DNA from 3 places in the Nisaea sediminum genome. Region 2 is predicted to be linked to each of the others. Evidence: predicted binding sites of a transcription regulator. Region 2 holds the regulator's gene; each other region holds the start of a gene.
The links. The regulator LexA, encoded in region 2, represses DNA repair genes until DNA is damaged. The targets are predictions, from matches to a motif close to ATGTTCTANTTTGGTTC.

Region 1: the regulator LexA is predicted to act here: its motif matches at 5,526-5,542, upstream of uvrA (excinuclease ABC subunit UvrA).
Region 3: the regulator LexA is predicted to act here: its motif matches at 5,434-5,450, upstream of recA (recombinase RecA).

What each region holds. Positions count from the first base shown of each region.
Region 1 is NZ_JACZCQ010000002.1:121,325-128,628, reverse strand. It holds gene trmFO (methylenetetrahydrofolate--tRNA-(uracil(54)-C(5))-methyltransferase (FADH(2)-oxidizing) TrmFO) at 1-1,257, opposite strand, end outside; gene IG122_RS04075 (hypothetical protein) at 1,425-2,645, shown strand; gene uvrA (excinuclease ABC subunit UvrA) at 2,642-5,506, opposite strand; gene ssb (single-stranded DNA-binding protein) at 5,706-6,221, shown strand; gene IG122_RS04060 (class I SAM-dependent methyltransferase) at 6,261-7,088, shown strand; gene gyrA (DNA gyrase subunit A) at 7,248-7,304, shown strand, end outside.
Region 2 is NZ_JACZCQ010000001.1:590,689-597,992, forward strand. It holds gene gltX (glutamate--tRNA ligase) at 1-117, opposite strand, end outside; gene IG122_RS02790 (ComEC/Rec2 family competence protein) at 210-2,306, shown strand; gene IG122_RS02795 (hypothetical protein) at 2,390-2,704, shown strand; gene lexA (transcriptional repressor LexA) at 2,739-3,518, opposite strand; gene IG122_RS02805 (molybdopterin molybdotransferase MoeA) at 3,620-4,873, opposite strand; gene moaC (cyclic pyranopterin monophosphate synthase MoaC) at 4,863-5,342, opposite strand; gene trpC (indole-3-glycerol phosphate synthase TrpC) at 5,374-6,180, opposite strand; gene trpD (anthranilate phosphoribosyltransferase) at 6,173-7,222, opposite strand; gene IG122_RS02825 (anthranilate synthase component II) at 7,219-7,304, opposite strand, start outside.
Region 3 is NZ_JACZCQ010000001.1:469,843-477,146, reverse strand. It holds gene IG122_RS02220 (hypothetical protein) at 1-354, opposite strand, end outside; gene IG122_RS02215 (AAA family ATPase) at 351-1,211, opposite strand; gene alaS (alanine--tRNA ligase) at 1,348-4,008, opposite strand; gene recA (recombinase RecA) at 4,260-5,327, opposite strand; gene IG122_RS02200 (hybrid sensor histidine kinase/response regulator) at 5,597-7,304, opposite strand, start outside.

The DNA of each region.
Region 1 (7,304 bases), on a different contig from region 2:
CTCGACCGGCGGGAAGAGGCCGAAATTGACGTTCATCGGCTGGAAGGTTTCCGCATCCGCGTCGCCGGTGATGTGCGCGAGGAGGGCGCCGAGCGCCGTGGTCCGTGGCGGCAGGGAAATCTCCCGGCCGAGCCTTTCGGCCGCCGCGAAGCGGCCTGCCAGAAGGCCGATGGCGGAACTTTCAACATAGCCCTCGACCCCGGTGATCTGGCCGGCGAACCGCAGGCGTGGCAGGGCCTTCATGCGCAATGTGCCGTCTAGAAGGGTCGGGGAGTTGATGAAGGTGTTGCGATGGATGCCGCCGAGACGGGCGAATTCCGCCTTTTCGAGGCCGGGAATGGTGCGGAAGACCTCAACCTGCGCGCCGTAGCGCATCTTGGTCTGGAAGCCGACGATGTTGTAGAGCGTGCCGAGCGCATTGTCCTGACGGAGCTGCACAACGGCATGGGCGCGCGTGCCGGTGCGCGGATTGGTGAGGCCGACCGGCTTCATCGGTCCGAAGCGCAGGGTCTCGCGGCCGCGCTCCGCCATCACCTCGATGGGCATGCAGCCGTCGAAATAGGGAGTGTCCTTTTCCCACTCCCGGAATTCCATTTTCTCCGCGGCGAGCAGCGCATCGATGAAAGCCTCGTACTGGGCCTCGTCCATCGGGCAGTTGATGTAGTCCTTGCCGTCACCACCTGGGCCGACCTTGTCGTAGCGCGACTGGAACCAGGCAATGTCGAAATCGATGCTTTCCTTGTGCACGATCGGAGCGATCGCATCGAAGAAGGCGAGAGACTCCTGACCGCTGAGCTTCGCGACCGCTTCCGAGAGGCCCGGCGAGGTGAGGGGACCCGTCGCGACGATGACGGAGTCCCATTCTTCGGGCGGCAGGCCGGCGATTTCGCCGCGCTCTACGGTGACGAGCGGGTGATCGGTCAGGGCTTTTTCGACGGCCTGGGAGAAATGATCCCGGTCGACGGCGAGAGCCGAGCCGGCCGGAACCTTGTGCTCGTCGGCGGCGCTGAGGATCACGGAGCCGAGCCGGCGCATTTCCGCGTGCAGCACGCCGACGGCATTGCCCTCGGCATCGTCGGACCGGAAGGAGTTCGAGCAGACAAGTTCAGCCAGACCGCTTGTCTGATGCGCCTCGGTCTTCCGCTCGGGGCGCATCTCGTGCAGGACGACGGGAACTCCGGCCGTCGCCAGCTGCCAGGCCGCTTCGGAACCGGCAAGGCCGCCGCCAATGACGTGAACCGGGGAAATCTCGCTCATAGGGCTTCCATTTTCGCATTTTGCGCCAATTGGCGAAGAGATAGACCCTCTGGCGGGGAAACTCAACGCACGCTCATTCCTTGCCTGGGCGTTAACCAGTTTTTCAGCTGTTCTCGCGAAACTGATCGGGAGAGCGGGTCCACAGGCAAACGCGTTATATTTATCCGATGAGCGACACCGGTTACTTCGAGAGCTTTGACCGTCAGAAGCTCGATCCGACCGACAAGGACGGATTCAAGTCTGCGATGGTCAACTTCTGCCGCAACAACAAGGTCGCGGCCGAAGCCCTCATGGCCGGGAATGTCGAGATGCTCGGCCTCGAGAACCTGAAGGAAAAATTCGGCCCCAACTGGACCAAGGTCCGCGGCAGGGTGCATCTCCTGACCGAAACCATCATCAAGAAGGTCATCACCCCGCACGACATTTATGTGCTCGCAAATGCGGAGCAGTTCATCGTCCTCTTCGGAAAGGACGACCGAAAGACGGCGTCACTGAAGGCACAGCAGATCGCCAAGGAGGTCAACAGACGCCTGCACGGAACCGGAACGGAAGCCGGATTCGAGGGCGTCGTGGTCAAATCCATGGTCTTCGAACTGCCGCAAGACGCCCCGGAAAAGCTCACCGGGGTCAAGGAACTGGCCCAGACGGTCGAAGAGGCCCGGGAGCAGAGGCAGGCGGAGGAGACTGAAGCCTTCGAGAAGGCGAAGGAGAGCATTCGCCTGCATTACTGGCCGATCACCAATATCCGCAAGCGACTGGTTTCCATGTACCGCTCCGAACTCATGGTGCCGGAGGGCATGATGCCGGAGGACGGCAGCGAGACCGGGGCGCTCGAATGCGCGATGGATATCGCGACGATTCAACTGACGCGGGCCGCAATGGAGGAGAAACCACGGGCCAAGCCGTTCCTGCTGATGCCCGTTCACATGGAAACGATCACCAACAAGCGGTTCCGGGAAGCCATTCTGGTGGAGCTGAAACTTCTGCCGGACTGGGCCGAGCGCCGCTTGCTGCTTTATGTCACCGGGATTAACGACGATGTGCCGCAGACAGTCGTACACAACAGTTTCACCTATCTTGCACCCTTCTGCGCCGGCTTCGTCGGCGGCTTTTCTCGCAAGTTCAAACGTGCGGATCAATTGCAGGGAGCGGGCATGATCGGCACCGCCTGCACCGCTGGAGATGCGAAGGAAATCACGCCGGACCTTGTCGAGGAATTGAGCAATTTCGTCGTGAACAACCATGGCGGCCGCAACAGGACGTTCTTTTTCGGCGCACCGGATCTCGACACCGCGACCTCGGCGCGCAAGGTCCATTACGATTATGTCGACGGACCGGGCGTTGCGCCCGCCCTCGGCAGTTTCGGCCCGGTCTTCAGCGTCGCCTAGGCCGTCCTTTTCGCGCGCGCCGCATCAAGATAAGGCGCCAGATATTTGCCGGTATAGCTTCCGGCCGTCCCCGCGACATCCTCCGGTGTGCCTTCCGCCACGATCTTGCCGCCGCCCGAGCCGCCCTCGGGCCCGAGATCGACAATCCAGTCCGCTGTCTTGATGACTTCGAGATTGTGCTCGATGACGATCACGGTATTGCCCTGATCGACCAGCGCCTGCAGGACTTCCAGAAGCTTGCGGACATCCTCGAAATGCAGGCCCGTCGTCGGCTCGTCGAGGATATAGAGCGTCTTGCCGGTTGCCCGCCGGGAGAGTTCCTTGGACAGCTTCACGCGTTGCGCCTCGCCGCCGGAGAGCGTGGTCGCCGCCTGGCCGATCTGGATGTAACCGAGGCCGACCCGTTCCAGGGTCTCCAGCTTGTCGCGGATGGACGGCACAGCCTTGAAGAACTCGGCGCCTTCCTCGACCGTCAGCTCCAGCACCTCGGCGATGGACTTGTCCTTATAGGTGATTTCGAGCGTCTCGCGGTTGTAGCGCTTGCCCTTGCAGACGTCGCACTGGACATAAACGTCCGGGAGAAAATGCATCTCGATCTTGATCACGCCGTCGCCCTGGCAGGCCTCGCAGCGCCCGCCCTTGACGTTGAAGGAGAACCGGCCGGCCTTGTAGCCGCGGGTCTTGGCTTCCGGCAGGCCTGCGAACCAGTCCCGGATCGGGGTGAAGGCGCCGGTATAGGTCGCCGGGTTGGAGCGCGGCGTGCGGCCGATCGGCGACTGGTCGATATCGACCACTTTGTCGAGGAACTCGAGCCCCTCGATGCTGTCGAACGGTCCCGGATGTTCCCTCGCGCCATGCAGCTTCTTGGCGATGGCCTTCCAGAGTGTCTCGATGATCAGCGAGGACTTGCCGCCGCCGGAGACGCCGGTGACGCAGGTGAGGGTGCCGAGCGGCAGGGAGACGGTGACATCGTCGAGATTGTTCGCCGTGGCGCCGCGGAGCGTGATGTGTTTGCCTTTCTTCGCCTTGCGCCTTTCGGCCGGGATCGGTACCTGGCGGAAGCCGGTCAGGTACTGGCCGGTCAGGCTCTGCGGCGCACGCATGATCTCCTCAGGCGTGCCGGAGGCGACCACGGTGCCGCCATGGACTCCGGCGCCCGGTCCCATGTCGACGACATAATCGGCGGACCGGATCGCGTCCTCGTCATGCTCGACCACGAGCACGGTATTGCCCAGGTCGCGTAGCCGAACAAGGGTCGCCAGCAGCCGGTCGTTGTCGCGCTGGTGCAGACCTATGGAAGGCTCGTCCAGCACATAGAGCACGCCGGTCAGGCCGGAGCCGATCTGCGAGGCGAGGCGGATGCGCTGGCTCTCGCCGCCGGAAAGGGTGCCGGAGGCGCGGGACATGGTCAGGTAGTCGAGCCCGACATTGTTCAGGAAGCCGAGCCGCTCGTTGATTTCCTTCAGGATCCGTTCGGCGATCTCCGCCTGCTTGCCGGTCAGGTTTTCGGTCAGGGCGGTGAACCATTTCACCGCTTCGGAGATCGACATCTCCGTGACCTCGGAGATGTTGAGCCCGGCGATCTTCACCGCCAGCGCTTCCGGCTTCAGGCGCTGCCCGAGACAGGCCTCGCACGGGGCGACGGATTGGTATTTGGAAAGCTCCTCGCGGCTCCAGGCGGATTCGGTCTCCCGGAAGCGCCGCTCCATGTTCGTCACGACGCCTTCGAAGGGCTTGTTGGTCTGGTAGCTCCGGAGCCCGTCGTCAAAGGTCATGACGACGCGCTCGCTGCCGGTGCCGTAAAGCAGGGCCTTCTGCGCCGCTTCCGGCAGATCCTCGAAGGCGGTGTCGAGCGAGATGCCGAGATGCTTCGCCAGGCTCTCCAGGGACTGCATGTAATATTTTGAGGAGGAATTGGCCCAGGGCGCGATCGCTCCCTTGCGCAGGCTCTTCGATGCCTCCGGGACGATCAGATCCGGGTCGAAATACATGCTGCTGCCGAGGCCGTCGCAGCTCGGGCAGGCGCCAAACGGATTGTTGAAGGAGAACAGCCGCGGCTCGATCTCGTCGATGGTGAAGCCGGAGACCGGGCAGGCGAACTTGGCCGAGAAGGTTGTCCGTTCGCCGCTCGTCGCATCCTCGGCGATCAGCAGCCCGTCAGAGAGATCGAGCGCGGTCTCGACCGAATCCGCGAGACGCGTCGCGATGCCCTCGCGCACAACCAGCCGGTCGACCACGACCTCGATATCGTGCTTCAGCTTCTTGTTGAGGGCCGGCACCTCGTCGATCTCGTACATCTCGCCGTCGACCTTGAGGCGCTGGAAGCCCTGCTTGCGCAGTTCCGCCATTTCCTTGCGGTACTCGCCCTTGCGGCCGCGGACGATCGGCGCCAGCAGATAGAGCCGTGTGCCGTCCTCCATCTCCAGGATCCGGTCGACCATCTGGCTCACCGTCTGGCTCTCGATCGGAAGACCGGTCGCGGGCGAGTAGGGGATCCCGATCCGGGCATAGAGCAGACGGAGATAGTCGTAGACCTCGGTCACGGTGCCTACCGTGGAGCGCGGGTTGCGCGAGGTGGTCTTTTGCTCGATCGAGATCGCCGGCGAGAGGCCCTCGATCAGATCGACGTCCGGCTTCTGCATCAGCTCCAGGAACTGGCGCGCATAGGCCGAGAGGCTTTCCACGTAGCGGCGCTGGCCCTCGGCATAGATCGTGTCGAAGGCGAGCGAGGATTTGCCGGAGCCGCTGAGCCCCGTCAGGACCGTCAGGGAGTTTCTCGGGATCGCGACATCGACGCTCTTCAGGTTATGCTCGCGCGCACCCTGGACGCGGATATCCTTCGGTTCGGAAGAGGCTGACATCGGCGGGGATCCCGAGTAAGAACGAAACAGAAACATTTATAAGCGGCATGGCGCGGCTTTGCCACCCGGTTTTTGCGGGTGCAGCAAATCCGGGACATGCCGCCGGATGGAGGCATCGCGACTGGATTAGCGCCTCCGGATATGGGACAGTCCGGCAACAAATTGCAGACTGGCAAATTCGCAGAGTGGAAATAGAACCATGGCAGGCAGCGTCAACAAGGTCATTCTCGTCGGCAATCTCGGACGCGATCCGGATATTCGCACGATGCAGGACGGAAACAAGGTTGTGAACCTTTCCGTCGCGACCTCGGAAAGCTGGCGTGACCGCAACAGCGGCGAGCGCAAGGAGCGCACCGAATGGCACCGGGTCGTGATCTTCAACGAGAACCTGGCGAAGGTGGCCGAGCAGTTCCTGCGCAAGGGGTCGAAGGTCTATGTCGAGGGCCAGCTCCAGACCCGCAAATGGACCGACCAGTCGGGCCAGGAGAAATACAGCACCGAAGTCGTTCTCCAGCGCTTCCGCGGCGAGCTCCAGATGCTCGACGGACGCGGTGAGGGCGGCGGCGGCGGCCAGGGCGGCGGTTATGGCGGGGACGACGGCTACAACCAGGGCGGCGGTTATGGCGGCGGCTCCGGTGGTGGATATGGCGGCGGCGGCGGCGGTCAGCCCCCGGTCGGCGGCCCGGGCGATCTCGACGACGAAATCCCGTTCTAGGGACGGCGTCGCGACAGGCTCTGGACCGGGAGCAGGGCGATGGATGAGTTTTTCAGATCCAACGAGCGGAAATGGAACGAACTGGCCGAGGTCAATTACAGCTCGGCCAGCAGCGACTACGGTGTCGACGCGTTCCTGAACGGTCCCGAGGGCGCGCGAGACCTGCACAGGACGGAGCTGGAGGAACTCGGCTCCGTCGAAGGGCTCGACATCCTGCATCTGCAATGTCATTTCGGCATGGACACGCTTCTGCTCGCCCGCAAGGGCGCGAAAAGCGTGACCGGTCTCGACTTTTCTCCCGTGGCCATCCGGCAGGCCCGGGACCTCGCGGAAAAAACGGGGATCGAAGCCCGCTTCGTCGAAGGCAATCTCTACGACACGCCGCAGCTCATCGACGGGACCTACGATCTGGTTTACGTCACCTGGGGCACGATTTGCTGGCTGCCGGATATCGAGGGCTGGGCACGGGTGGTTGCGCATTTCCTCAAGCCGGGCGGCCGATTCTATTTCCTGGATGCGCATCCGGTGCTGATGAGCTTCGACGATCTCGCGCCGAAACCGCACGCGCCGGTCTACGATTACTTTCATAAACCGGAGCCGATCGCCTTCGACGGAACGGAGGCCTATGCCGACGAATCCGCGGTTTTGCAGACCAAACGAAGCTATGAATGGACCCATCCCGTCGGCGAGGTCGTAACCGCGCTGATCGACGCCGGACTGGCCATCGAATACCTGCATGAGTTTGACACGGTTGCCTGGAAGGCGCTGGCATTCATGGAGCCTTGCGAGGGCGGATTGTACCGTTTGCCGGAAGGAATGCCCCGGCTTCCGTTGAGCTATTCAATATCGGCTCGTAAGGCTCTGTAATCGCTTGATTAATCGGGCCGAAAAAATCGCTGTAAAGATTGTCCGAAGATGACGGTTCTGTTATAAAAACAGGGTCTTCCTGAGGTCCCGGCGGAGGGTCGACGATCATATGGCCGCTACCGCCTGCACAGGGACGTAACCAACCGGAAAAAGCGTGAATTGAGCTCGTCCGAATCCTCCTCTTTCGACATTTCGCCTGTCTCCATCGAAGACGAA
Region 2 (7,304 bases):
GACCAGATATTTTCCGCCCATGTGCCGCGCATAGAGCCAGTTGTAGAGCGCGGTCCGGGCTCCACCGATATGGAGGAAGCCGGTCGGCGAGGGGGCAAAACGCGTAACGACGGACATGGGGCGGTTTCTCGTGATTCCTGTGGATCTGGCGGCGCCGGCGGGGTCTGGATCCCACGGGCGCGGGGCTATTTAGCACATTGGCCGGGGCAGTGCGAGATTGGACGAAAAGCCTCCTGCCGCTTGCCGCGAGGGCCGCGGCAGGACTGGCGCATTTTCAGGAGGCCGAGCGGGAACGGGCCGGACTCTGGCTTCCTGTCGCCCTGGCGGCAGGGATACTGATCTATTTCGATCTGCCGGTCGAACCGCACTTTCTGTCCGGACCAGCCTCCCTGCTGTGCGCGATAATGGTCTTCCTGGCGGTGCGTCAGCGCGCGCTGCCGGCTTTCCTCGCGGGTCTTCTGGTGGTCGGTGCCGCAGGGTTTACGGCGGCTCAGGTCCGCACCCTGAGTGTGGAAGCGCCGGTACTTGAGAGAGGGATCACCGCCGCTGTTGCCGGTGTGGTGGAAACGGTCGGCATGACGCCGCGCGGCCGAAGGATTATCCTGCAGGTGGAAAGTCTTGGGCGCCTGCCTGCGGAGAAGCTGCCGGGACGGGCGCGCGTGCTCCTGCTGAATCGGGACCAGGTCCCTCTGCCCGGCAGCCGGATCCGGGTGTTCGGACGCTTCCAGCCGCCCCCTCCACCGGTGTCTCCCCATGCCTACGATTTTCAGCGCGCACTCTTTTTCGAGGGCATCGGCGCCGTCGGGTTCGCTCTGGCGCCGCACTCCGTCGAAGCCGCCGTTCAGGTGCCCGGCTATAGAGGGAGGGTCGAAGAGCTCCGGCAGGTTTTGTCGGAGCGGATCCGCGATCGCCTCTCCGGCGATACCGGAGCGCTTGCGGCGGCGCTTCTCGTCGGCGACCGGGACTGGATATCCGAGACTGCGGAAACGGCGATGCGCGATGCGGGGATCGCGCATCTTCTTGCCATTTCCGGGCTTCATATGGGGCTGGTCGCCGGCTGCGTCTTCGGTTTCGTCCGCCTGCTTCTCAGTCTCTCGGCCAGAACGGCCCTGCTCTGTCCGACCCGGGTGATCGCGGCGGTCGCAGCCCTGGCCTTCGCGACATTCTACCTGCTGCTTTCGGGCGCTGCGGTCCCGACATTGCGCGCCTATGTCATGACCGCGATCGTCCTTGGCGGGATCGTGCTCGGCCGCCGGGCGATCTCGATGCGGCTGATCGCATTCGCGGCGCTGACCATTCTGCTCTTTCGGCCGGATTATCTCCTGAGTGCGAGTTTTCAGCTCTCGTTCGCCGCCGTTACAGCGCTCGTCGCAGTCTATGAGACCGGTTACTGGAGCGGCGCAACGGGTTCCGACGGTCTGCTCAGAAAGAGCTTCCGCCACCTTCTCCTGCTGGCGCTCACCTCCCTGGTTGCGTCCCTCGCAACCTTGCCGGTCGCGCTCCATCACTTCCAGAAAGCGGCTCTCTATGGCGTCGCGACCAATCTTCTCGCGGTCCCGGCGGCGGGTATGTGGATCATGCCCTGGGGCGTGGCCGCCCTGGTTCTGTTACCGTTCGGATGGGAAGCCGTCGCGCTCGTGCCCATGGGCTGGGGGCTAGATCTGGTGTTGTCCCTCGCCACGGAGATCCAGACTTGGCCATTTGCCACCTATGCGGTGAGTGCAGGTCCCGGCTGGGTCGCGGGAGCTGCGGCCCTGTCGGGCCTGTGGCTCTGCCTGTGGCGATCGCGCTGGCGCTACCTCGGTGTGGCGCCCTTGATCGTCACCTCGGTACTTCTGCTGCTCTCGCCCTGGCGCCCGCCCGCTCTGGTGATCAGCGACCGGGGGCGGGTCATCGGGGTTCATGCCGGCAGTGAGCTTGCGACGAGTTCGGGGCGGAACGGATTCGAGGCTCTTGTCTGGCGCCGCCGCGCAGGTCTGCGGGAAGAGGGCACCGGCAGGCGCTTCGACTGCGATCCGCTCGGTTGCGTGTTCGTGGCCGCCGGCATCGGCACCGTCGCGTGGTCTTCGAGTGCCCAATCTCTGGCGGAGGACTGCCTTAGAGCCGACATCCTTGTAACCCGCATCAGGGTTCCGGAAGGCTGTTCGGTTCCACGGCTGATTCTGGGGCCTCGGGACCTGCGTCCTGGAGGATCGATCGCGGTCTGGTTTGACGGGCCAAGACCCAGAGTGGTTTATGCGCGTTACGTGCGTGGAGAGCGGCCGTGGACCGGACGAAAGACTTTTCCTAAAGCTAAAAAAGATTGAATTTTCTCAAAAAATAGATCATATTATTAAGTGATAGAATTCAACTCCTTAGTGAGTGTCTTTCTCAGGAAGGTGGGCCCGAGGTGGCGGATACGGTCAAAAAACGCGCGTTGAACATTCTGGCCGCGTCTGTTTCCGATGTCGTCGGGCAGAAAAACCTCGCCTATATCGCCATCAAGAAAGCCTCGGACGAAGTCGAGAATGCCGCCCGTCACGAATGGGCGACCTCGGTGTTCGATCAGATTCCGCTGACCAACCGGCGCGAAATCAAGAGTGTCGCGATCAACAAGGCGCAGGAAGAGAAGCGCCATGTTCTTTCGGTGCGCGCCCGTGAGAAGAAGCAGGCGGATGTCCGGATCGCCGATCTCGGCATGATCTGGGGCGGCAACACCCGCTGATCCCTCGGTCGGCGAATGCCGTCCTCGCGTTTCCTCAATATTTCCGCATAAGGCCGACAAGGCAGCCTTGGATTTGCACTTGGTCCGGGCCGAAGATCCGGGTTTCGTAATTCGGGTTGGCCGGCTCCAGCGCGACCGCCGAACCGCGGCGGCGCAGCCGCTTCAGCGTGACTTCGTGCTCGTCGACCAAGGCGACGACGATGCTTCCATTCTCCGCGGTGTCGCAGCGCCGGATGATCACCGTGTCGCCGTCGAGAATGCCTGCATCGACCATGGAATCGCCTGCGACCTCGAGCGCGTAATGTTCTCCCGCACGGATCATCGAGCCAGGGATCGCGACCTTGGCACTGTCGTCTCTCAGCGCCTCGATCGGTGTGCCGGCAGCGATCCGCCCCTTCATCGGCACTTCGACAATTTCCTCGTCGGAACCGGCGGGAAGGGGGGGCGGCGGGGCGCTGGCGGTGGCCGGAGCGACCTCTTCCTCACCGCGTTCGGCGCGGGCGAAGTTGCCGGGAATGACGTTCGGCGTGAAGCCGCGGCTCGCAGGCCGGTCGAGCGCCGCCGGATGCGCGGCTGTCGCGACTTTGGCTGCGGAGCTTGCGTCCGGGGTGCGCAAGATCTCAAGCGCACGGGCGCGGTGCGGAAGGCGGCGGATAAAGCCGCGCTCCTCCAGCGCCGTGATCAGCCGATGGATACCGGATTTCGATTTCAGGTCCAGCGCGTCCTTCATTTCGTCGAAAGAGGGAGAAACGCCGGTCGCTTCCAATCTTTCCTGAATGAACAGCAATAGCTGGTGCTGTTTTTTCGTAAGCATCAGAGACTCCCGTGCCGGTTCCCTCAGGAACAAAAGATAAACATCGGAAATGTTCTACTTTGGTTCCTGTGGCGCGTCAAGCTATTGATTGCACGGGGCGATCAGATCGAAATGGAACCGATGCCGAGCGGGATGATGTCCACTTTCTCTCCCGCAGGTGCTGCGGGCGCATGCGGCGGGCGGATCAGCAGACAATTGGCGTCGGCGAGCAGCGCGAGCATCGAGCTGTCCTGCCGCTCGAAGACCTCGGCCACGGCCTCGCCGTTCCCGTCGAGATGATAGACCGCGCGCAGATAATCCTGCCGCCGGTCGTTTTCCTTCAGCGGCTTCGCCAGCCGGGCCTTCAGGACCGTCGTATGCGGTTCGGTCCGTCCGAGCATGGTGGCGATCGCCGGGCGCAGGAAAATCGTGCCGCAGACGATGGTCGAGACCGGATTGCCCGGCAGGCCGAGGAGCGGCGTTCGTGCGATATGCCCGAAGATCAGAGGTTTGCCCGGCCGCATCGCGATCTTCCAGAAATCCAGCTCCAGCCCGTCCGGTCCGAAGGCGTCGGTGCCGAGGGCCTGACGTATCAGGTCGTGCTCGCCGACGGAGGCGCCGCCCGTCGTGATCAGGATGTCCGCGCCGCGCGCCCCGCGCACCATGGCCTGGATGCCTTCGACGGTATCCGGCGCGATGCCGAGCAGCGTCGGTTCGCCGCCGCAGGCGCGCACAAGCGCGGCCAGCGCATAGCTGTTGGAGCTGACGATCTTGTTGGGACCGGTCGGGTCGCCCGGGCGGATGATCTCGTCGCCGGTCGGCAGGATCGCGACGCGCGGTTTCCGTCGAACCTCGATCCAGGGCACGTTCATCGCCGCGGCCATGCCGACATCGCGGGCGGTCATCACCTTGCCGGCCTTGATGCGGATGTCGCCCTCGCGGAAATCGAGGCCGGCCGCACGCACGAACGCGCCGGTCTTCGTGGCCTCTGTCACCTCGAGCGTGGCGCCGTCCGCTTCCGCGGTGGCGTTCACGTCTTCCTGGATCACGATGGTGTCGGCCCCGTCGGGAATGGCGCCGCCGGTAAAGATCCGGACCGCCTCGCCAGGGCCGACCGTGCCTTCGAAGATGTGGCCTGCAGGAGCGGTCCCGATGCGTTTCAGCTTCGCGCCCGCTTCAGCCACGTCGGCGCCGCGCACCGCATACCCGTCCATTGCCGAGACCGCCTCCGGCGGCTGGGTGCGCCGCGCGGCGATGTCGGCGGCGGCGGTCCGGCCATGAGCCTCGGTCAGCGGAACTTCCTCGGCCGGCATCAGCGGCATCGCCGCGAGGATGCGCTTCAGGGCTTCCTCGACTGGCAGCAGGTCACTCGCCATGCCAGTCTCCAGATTTGCCGCCCGATTTCCGGATCAGGCGGATGTTCTCGAGCTTCATGCCCCGGTCGACCGCCTTGCACATGTCGTAGACGGTGAGGGCGGCGACGCTGACGGCGGTCAGCGCTTCCATCTCGACGCCGGTCCGGCCCTTGAGCTTGCAGGTGGCGGTGATGTCGACCGCATTGCGCGCGGGATCGCAGTGGAGGTCGACCTTCACGGAGGTGAGGGCGAGGGGATGGCAGAGCGGGATCAGGTCCGGCGTCTTCTTAGCTCCCATGATCCCGGCGAGGCGCGCGACGGAGAGCACGTCGCCCTTTTTCACACCGCCATCCACGATCAGCTTCATGGTTTCCGGAGCCATGGTCACCGTGCCGGCCGCGGTCGCGATCCGTTCGGTGATCTCCTTGTCACCGACATCGACCATGGCGGCATTGCCGCGCTCGTCGAAATGGGTCAGTTCGCCCAACATTTCCTCCCGATGGCTCTTGCGGCCTTCTGGTTCAGGCGACCGCCGGGACGGGATCGCTCAGCAGGGCCCTGGTGGCGGCGGTGACGTCGGCCTGCCGCATCAGGCTCTCGCCGACGAGGAAGCAGCGGGCGCCGACGGCAGCCATGCGGGCGAGGTCTGACGGCGCATAGAGGCCGCTCTCCGAGATGAGTGTCCGCTCGGCCGGTACCCGTGCCGCAAGTTCCTCGGTTACCGCGAGATCCGTCACCATGGTTTTCAGGTTGCGGTTGTTGATGCCGAGCAGCGGCGATTTCAGCGCCAGGGCGCGGTCCAGTTCGTTGCCGTCATGCACTTCGATCAGCACGTCCATGCCGAGCTCGAAGGCGAGCGCTTCCAGCTCCGACGCCTCGGCGTCCTCCAATGCGGCCATGATCAGCAGGATGCAATCCGCGCCGAGCGCGCGCGCTTCCCAGACCTGGTAGGGATTGAGCATGAAGTCCTTGCGCAGCGCCGGTAGCGTGACGGCGGAGCGCGCGGCGACGAGGAAATCGTCGTGGCCCTGAAAATAGGGAACGTCCGTCAGCACCGAAAGGCAGGTCGCACCGCCCGCCTGGTAGGCTTCGGCAAGGCGGGGAGGATCGAAATCTGCGCGGATCAGTCCCTTGCTCGGCGAGGCCTTTTTGATTTCCGCGATCAGTCCGTATCCGCTGCGCGAGGCCGCCGTCAATGCCTTGGCGAAGCCACGGGGCGGCGAGGCGTCGCCGGCACGGGCCTTGATATCGGCAAGCGGGCGCGCGGCCTTGCAGGCGGCAACGTGCTCGCGCTTGTCGGCGCAGATTTTCGCCAGTACGTCACTCATCGTCCGCCGCCTCGTTCAGGCTGTTGGTAACCCGGATCAGGTCGTCGAGACGTGCGAGCGCCTTGCCGCTGTCGATCACCTCGGCGGCCATCGCGACACCGTCCTTCAGATCGGAGACCTTGTCGGCAACCATCAGTGCCGCGGCACTGTTGAACAGAACGATGTCGCGGTAGGCGCCCGGCTTGCCTTCGAGCAGCGCGCGCAGCGCCTTCGCGTTCTCTTCCGGCCCGGCACCCTTCAGGTCCTCCGCTTTCGCCAGCGGCAGACCGGCATCTTCCGGGGAGATTTCGAAAGAGCGCACGGCGCCGTTCTCCAGTGCGGAGACATAGGTCGGGCCTGTCGTCGTCACCTCGTCGAGCCCGTCGGAACCGTGCACCACCCATGCCTTCTCGGAACCGAGCCTCTGGAGCACGTGCGCGACCGGTTCGACCCATTCCTTCGCGAACACGCCGACAAGTTGCCGTTTCACGAAGGCGGGGTTGGAGAGCGGGCCGAGCAGGTTGAAGATCGTTCGTGTTCCGAGCTCGACGCGGGTGCCGCCGACGTGACGCATCGCGGAATGGTGCCGCGGCGCCATCAGGAAACAGATTCCGGCCTCGTCGATCGCCTTCTGCACCAGGCTCATGTCGCATTCGTTGTTGATGCCCAGGGCGGTCAGCACGTCGGCCGCCCCGGTGCGAGAGGAGAGGGCGCGGTTGCCGTGCTTGGCGACCGGGATCCCGGCGCCCGCGAGCACGAAAGCGCTGGCGGAGGAGATATTGTACGTCTTGGCGCCGTCGCCGCCGGTGCCGACCGTGTCGATCGCGTCGGCCGGTGCCTTGATGCGCAGTGCCTTCGCCCGCATAGAGCGGGCGGCGCCTGTGATTTCCTCGACGGTCTCGCCGCGGACCCGGAGCGCCATCAGGAACCCGCCCATCTGAGCGGGCGTGGCATTGCCCGTCATAATGATGTCGAACGCGGCCTCTGCCTGTTCTTCGGACAAGGTGGCGCCCGTCGCCACATGCCCGATGAGCGACTTCATGTCCTGGATGTCGCCACTCATGTCCCGGTCTTCCTCAGTTCGGATTCCAGAACATCGAGCGGCTTCAGTGGTTCGGCATTGACGCCTGCGATGCGGAGGAAGT
Region 3 (7,304 bases), 120 kb from region 2:
GCCGAGAGCCTGCTGCTTCAGTAGCATCTCCGTCACCATGGCGCGCGCACCTTCATCCGTGCAGTCATAACCGGTAAATGCGGCACCGGACTTGGCCTTTTGCATCGCGGCCCGTATCGCAGCCCACTCGAGGGGACCGGCTCCAGCTTTCGTTGAGAGTCCCTCGATTTGCTCGACGAAATACTCCGCCTCTTCCGGCGGTCCACCGCAGAACGGGACCGAGGCCTCGATCCGGCCAGCGGCCGCCCCGAATTCCGCGATCGCCTTCTGCAGCGCCGCATCTGCGGCCTGTGCGTCCGTCACAGCGAGGCCGGCAACAGTGAAACCGGCCAGGAACAGCGCTACCCTCATCATCCCCGCCCTTCCCGGCGGGCGATGAAGGCCAGCCGTTCGAACATGTGCACATCCTGCTCATTCTTCAGCAAGGCACCGTAAAGCGGCGGAATAATGTCCTTCTTGTCTGCCGAGCGCAGCGTTTCCGGCGGAATGTCCTCCACGACAAGCAACTTGATCCAGTCGAGCAGTTCGGAAGTCGAGGGCTTCTTCTTCAGTCCCGGCACCTCGCGCACCTCGTAGAAAGAGGTCAGCGCCTCGCGCAGCAGGTTCTTCTTCAGGTCCGGGAAATGCACCTCGACGATCTCCGCCATCACCTCCGGCTCCGGGAAGCGGATGTAATGGAAGAAGCAGCGGCGCAGGAAGGCGTCCGGCAGCTCCTTCTCGTTGTTCGAGGTGATGATGACGACCGGGCGCTTTTTCGCCTTCACGGTCTTTTGCGTCTCGTAGACAAAGAACTCCATGCGGTCGAGTTCGAGCAGGAGATCGTTCGGGAACTCGATGTCGGCCTTGTCGATCTCGTCGATCAGCAGGATCGACTGGGTATCGGACTCGAAGGCCTCCCAGAGCTTCCCACGCACGATATAGTTGGAGATGTCGTGCACCTTCTCGTCGCCGAGCTGGCTGTCGCGCAGGCGGGAGACCGCGTCATACTCGTAGAGCCCCTGCTGCGCCTTGGTGGTTGACTTGATGTGCCATTCGATCAGCGGCATGCCGAGGGCCTTCGCCACCTCGTGCGCAAGCACCGTCTTGCCGGTGCCGGGCTCGCCCTTCACCAGAAGCGGGCGCTGCAGGGTGATCGCGGCATTCACCGCGACTTTCAGATCGTCGGTCGCGACATATCCGTCCGTGCCGGAAAAGCGTGCCGTATCGCTCATCTGTACTCCTCGGGTCTGTGATCCGCCGCGCAATCTGGGAAAGGCGGCGGGCAGAGAAAGAGGCGCCCGTTCGAGGCGCCTCCCTGTCAGGTTACGGCGATCCGGCTCCGGCTGTCGATGCCGAAGCCACGCGCGCTCAGGAGAGCTTCTCGGCCAGAGCGGCTTCGATCGCGGCGATGGCCGCCGGGCCCGCCGAAGCGTCCGGACCGCCGGCCTGGGCCATGTCGGGACGGCCGCCGCCGCCCTTGCCGCCGAGCGCCTCGGAACCGACCCGGACCAGATCGACGGCGCTGACCTTATCGGTCAGGTCTGCCGTGACGCCGACAACGATCGAGGCCTTGCCCTCGTCGGATGAGATGACCGCGGCGACGCCGGAGCCGATCTGCTGCTTCAGGCCGTCTGCGACGCCTTTCAGCTCCCGCGCCGGGATGCCTTCGAGCACACGGCCGGCGAATTTCACGCCCGCGATTTCCTTGGCCTCCGAAGATCCGCCGGTCCCGCCCTCAGCGAGCTTGCGGCGCAGGTCCTGCACCTCGCGCTCAAGCTTGCGGCGCTCCTCGATCAGCGCCTCGACGCGCTCGGGAAGCTGGTCAACCGTGACTTTGGCAGCGGCAGCGGCCGTAGTCAGCAGGCCCTCGCGGGCATCGACATATTCGAGCGCCCCGGCGCCGGTCACGGCTTCGATCCGGCGCACGCCGGCCGCAACGGCACTTTCGGAGACGATATGCAGCAGGCCGATATCGCCCGTGCGGTTCACGTGTGTCCCGCCGCAGAGTTCAACCGAATAGACGTCTTTCGACGGATCGTCGGACGGACCGCCCATCGCGACGACACGGACCTCATCGCCGTATTTCTCGCCAAAGAGCGCCATGGCGCCGTGCTTGATCGCGCTTTCCGGATCCATCAGCGTGGTGCTGACCGGGCTGTTGCCGCGGATATGCTCGTTCACCTCGGCCTCGACCGCCTTCAGCTCCATGTGGCTCATCGCCTTCGGGTGGCTGAAATCGAAGCGCAGACGGCCCGGCGCGACGAGCGAGCCCTTCTGGGTCACATGCTTGCCGAGATGGCGGCGCAGCGCCTCGTGCAGCAAATGGGTGGCGGAGTGATTGGCCCTCGACCGCCCCCGCCGCGCGCTGTCGACCGTGAGCTCGACCGCGTCGCCGACCTCGACCACGCCGTCCGTCACCTTCGCCATGTGGACCCAGAGGTCACCGACCTTCTTCTGGGTGTCACTGATCTCGATATCGGTACCGCCGAGGGTGCGCGCCGTGCCCGCATCGCCGACCTGACCGCCGGACTCGCCATAGAACGGGGTCTGGTTGACGATCATGGCGAATTCGGCCGGGCCTTCGATCTTCCGGACCGGTTCGCCGTCGAGCACCAGGGCCTCGACCTGGCCTTCCGCATGCTCGGTGTCATAGCCGAGGAACTCGGTCGCGCCGCACTTGTCGCGCAGTTCGAACCAGACCTTGTCGGTCGCCGCCTCACCGGAGCCGGACCAGGCCGCCCGCGCGGCCGCACGCTGACGCTCCATCGCCGCCTCGAACCCGGCGGTGTCAACCGCCCGGCCCTGTCCGCGGAGGATGTCCTGCGTCAGATCGAGCGGAAAGCCGTAGGTGTCGTAAAGCTTGAAGGCGACCTCGCCGGAGAGGGTCTCGCCCTCGCCGAGCCGTCCGGTCTCCTCCTCGAGATGCTTCAGGCCGCGGTCGAGGGTCTCCTTGAAGCGGGTTTCCTCCAGCTTCAGGGTCTCCTTGATCAGGCTCTCCGCACGGCCGAGTTCCGGATAGGCATCGCCCATCTCCTTCAACAGCGTCGGCACCAGTTTCCAGACCAGCGGGTCCTGGCAGCCCATGATATGGGCGTGGCGCATGGCGCGGCGCATGATCCGGCGCAGCACATAGCCACGGCCCTCGTTCGACGGCAGCACGCCGTCGGCAATGAGGAAGCTGGATGCGCGCAGATGATCGGCGATCACCCGGTTGGAAACCTTGTGCGGACCGTCCGGATCGACATTCGCCTCGTGCGCGGAGGCCTCGATCAGCGCGCGCATCAGGTCGATATCGTAATTGTCGTGCTGGCCCTGCAGCACGGCGGCGATGCGCTCCAGCCCCATGCCGGTGTCGATCGAGGGGCGCGGCAGGTCGATCCGCTTGTCCTTCGAGACCTGCTCGTACTGCATGAAGACGAGGTTCCAGATCTCGATGAAGCGGTCGCCGTCCTCGTCCGGGCTGCCGGGAGGGCCGCCCGGGATCTCCGGGCCGTGATCGAAGAAGATCTCTGAGCACGGGCCGCAGGGACCGGTATCGCCCATGGCCCAGAAATTGTCCGAGGTGGCGATGCGGATGATGCGCTCGTCCGGGAGGCCCGCGATCTTGCGCCAGAGGCCGGCCGCCTCCTCGTCCTCGTGATAGACCGTCACCAGCAGCTTGTCGGCGGGCAGGCCGTAGCGCTTGGTGATCAGGGTCCAGGCATGCTCGATCGCCTGATCCTTGAAATAGTCGCCGAAGGAGAAGTTCCCCAGCATCTCGAAGAAGGTGTGGTGGCGGGCGGTATAGCCGACATTCTCGAGGTCGTTGTGCTTGCCCCCGGCGCGCACGCATTTCTGCGAGGTCGCGGCGCGCTTGTAGTCGCGGTGTTCCTGGCCGGTGAAGACGTTCTTGAACTGCACCATGCCGGCATTGGTGAAGAGCAGCGTCGGATCGTTGCGCGGCACCAGCGGGCTGGAGGCGACTTCCTCATGTCCGTTCTCGACGAAATAATCGAGGAAAGTACGGCGGATATCGTTCGCGGTCTGCATCTCGTCCCTCCGGGCCGGCGCCGTGTCGCATTGCCTCGGCGCGGCCGTGCCTTATCGCCCGTCGCCCCTCGCGGCAAGCGGGCTCCGCTTTTACTGAAGATGCGGCCCCCTGTCCAGCGCGGGAGGCTTGGGTTTCCGCCGCTTTCCGGCACGCGAAACCCCGCCGCTTGGTCCTGCGGCGGGGCTCACTGCTCTCGGGGGCAATCCGGCCCGCCGGGCGGGCGGGCCGAAACAGCTGACGGGAGAACGTGTCAGACGTCGTCCTCGGGATCCGGGCCCTGCATCATCACGTCTGCGACGAGGCCCGCATTCTGCCGGATCTGTTTCTCGATCTCGGACGCGACATCCTTGTTCTCGGCAAGAAATTTCTTGGCATTCTCCCGGCCCTGCCCGATGCGCTGACCACCATAGGAGAACCAGGCACCCGACTTCTCGACGATGCCGGCATTGACGCCGAGATCGAGGATCTCGCCGGTCTTCGAGATGCCTTCGCCATACATGATGTCGAACTCGACCACCCGGAAGGGCGGCGCCATCTTGTTCTTCACCACCTTCACGCGGGTCTGGTTGCCGACCACCTCGTCGCGGTCCTTGATCGCGCCGATCCGGCGGATATCGAGACGGACCGAGGCGTAGAACTTCAGCGCGTTGCCGCCGGAGGTGGTCTCCGGGTTGCCGAACATCACGCCGATCTTGAGGCGGATCTGGTTGATGAAGATGACGAGACAGCGCGATTTCGAGATCGAGGAGGTCAGCTTGCGCAGCGCCTGGCTCATCAGCCGCGCCTGCAGGCCGACATGGCTGTCGCCCATCTCGCCCTCGAGTTCGGCCCGCGGTACCAGGGCGGCGACCGAGTCCACCACCAGCACGTCGATCGCGCCGGAGCGCACCAGCGTGTCGGCAATCTCCAGCGCCTGCTCGCCGGCATCCGGCTGGGAGATCAGCAGCTCGTCCAGATCGACCCCGAGCTTGCGGGCATAGATCGGATCAAGCGCATGTTCCGCGTCGACGAAAGCACAGGTGCCCCCGTTTTTCTGGGCCTCTGCGATGGCATGCAGCGCAAGCGTGGTCTTGCCCGAGCTTTCCGGCCCGTAGATCTCCACGATCCGGCCGCGCGGCAGGCCGCCGATCCCGAGGCCGATATCGAGGCCGATCGAGCCGGTGGAAACCGCTTCGGCCTCCGCCACCTGTTCGTTCTGCCCGAGCTTCATCACGGAGCCCTTGCCGAACGCCTTCTCGATCTGGCCGAGCGCGGCCTCCAGTGCCTTTGTCTTATCCATGGGGTCCCGTTCGATGACTTTGAGTGCTAATTCCGACATACCCGATCCTCCATATCTCACAGGGACGCCTTCCAAGGCAATCAGAGCCGGACCGTCGCCCCGATGTGACTCATGGGCGGGACTGGGCTGATTTCCAAAACAGAGCATGTACCATTTTTGTTCTCATTTACAGTATTATTTTCACTTTTTGTTCACGGTCGAAATCTAGGATTCGAGTTCGGACACCCCACGACATCTTGGGATCGAGGGAGAGTCTCCAGATTTTGTTCCCGTCCCGTTCCATCCGGCCGTCCGCGAATCAGTGCGCGTCACGGGAGGGGGTGCAGCACGTCCTTCACCGTTCCCGCGAGCTGCTTGAGGCTGAACGGCTTCGGCAGGAAGTGGATGTCCTTGTCCTGCTCGATACGCTGGCGCAGAGCGTCTTCGGAATAGCCGGAGATACAGATGACGCGCAGGTCGGGCCGGTCCTCCCGGACCTTCCGCACCAGCGTCGGTCCGTCCATGCCGGGCATCACCACGTCGGTGATGAGCAGGTCTATCACTTCGCTCTTGTCGGAGAGCAGCTGCAGCGCCGCCTCCCCGTTGCGGGCCTCGATCACCTTGTAGCCCTTGTTGCGCAGAGCGCGGGCGCCGAACAGCCGGACCGGGTCCTCGTCCTCCACCAGCATGATGGTCTCCACACCGGTCAGATCCTTCCGGGCATCGGCGGAGTCGTGCGACATGTCGCTGGAACGGCTCGGCGTGATCTCCCCCTCGTGCGCCGGCAGGAAGATGGAGAACACCGTGCCCTTCCCGACCGTGCTCGAGACCGAGATGAAGCCGTTGATCTGCTTCACGATGCCATAGACCGTCGATAGCCCCAGCCCCGTCCCCTGCCCGACTTCCTTGGTCGAGAAGAAGGGCTCGAAGATGCGGCCAATGATGTCCTCCTCGATCCCGGTGCCGGTGTCGGCGACATCAAGCCTGACATAGCGTCCCGCCGGCATCACGTCGTCGCCCTGGCGCACGGGGGTGGCGGTGACGAAATCATGCGTCCGCATGGTGATGGTTCCGCCGCCCGGACAAGCGTCTCGGGCATTGACCACGAGATTTATGACAACCTGCTCGAGCTGGCCCTGGTCGACCCGGATCGGCGCCAGATCGCGGCCGTGGGAGATTTCCAGCGTGATGTTCTCGCCGATGAGGCGGCGCAAAAGATGCGACAGGTCGGCAAGAGTCTCGGTCACGTCGAGAACGCGCGCGATCATCGTCTGCTGCCGCGAGAAGGCAAGCAACTGCCGGACCAGATTGGCCGCCCGGTTCGCGTTCTGCTTCACCTGCATGACGTCGGAGAAGGACTGGTCGCCCGGCCGGTGCCGCACGAGCAGCAGGTCGCAATAGCCGTTCATCGCCGTCAGCAGGTTGTTGAAGTCGTGCGCCACCCCGCCGGCGAGTTGCCCGACAGCCTGCATCTTCTGCGACTGGGCGACCTGAGCCTCAAGCTGCCGGCGCCGCCCGATATCGATCAGATAGAGCGCGCAGGTCGCTCCCTCGGGGCCCTCTCCGGACGCGAGCTCGCGCGAGAAGACGGCGACTTCCGCCCCGGCCTCCCCGTCGCGTCCGACCAGCTGGACCTCGATATTATCGCTTCCGCCCGGCCCGGCGGTCTCATCGAGGAACCGATCCGCCGTCTCCCGGTCCTCCTCCTCTACGAGATCCGAGAATGTGCGACCGCCAAGTCCTCCGCCGGCCGCCATGAGCCCCGTGAAACTTCGGAACGTCTCGTTCGCGGCCAGCATCCTGCGTCCGTTGCCGAGAAAGACGACCCCGACCGGCGCATATTCGAGCGCCGGCGCGGTCCAGCTCTCCGAAGCCGGGACCAGCAGCGCCATGATGCTCTGGCTCGCGCCGCCGTCCCTCGCCGCGTCCGCACTGAGCAGAATCTGGTAGCCCCGCTCTGCGGACGACGAACCGGAGGGTGGCAGGTTGCCGGCCGGAACCAGCGCCCCCGCGCCCGCATCTCGGACCTGCTCCAAA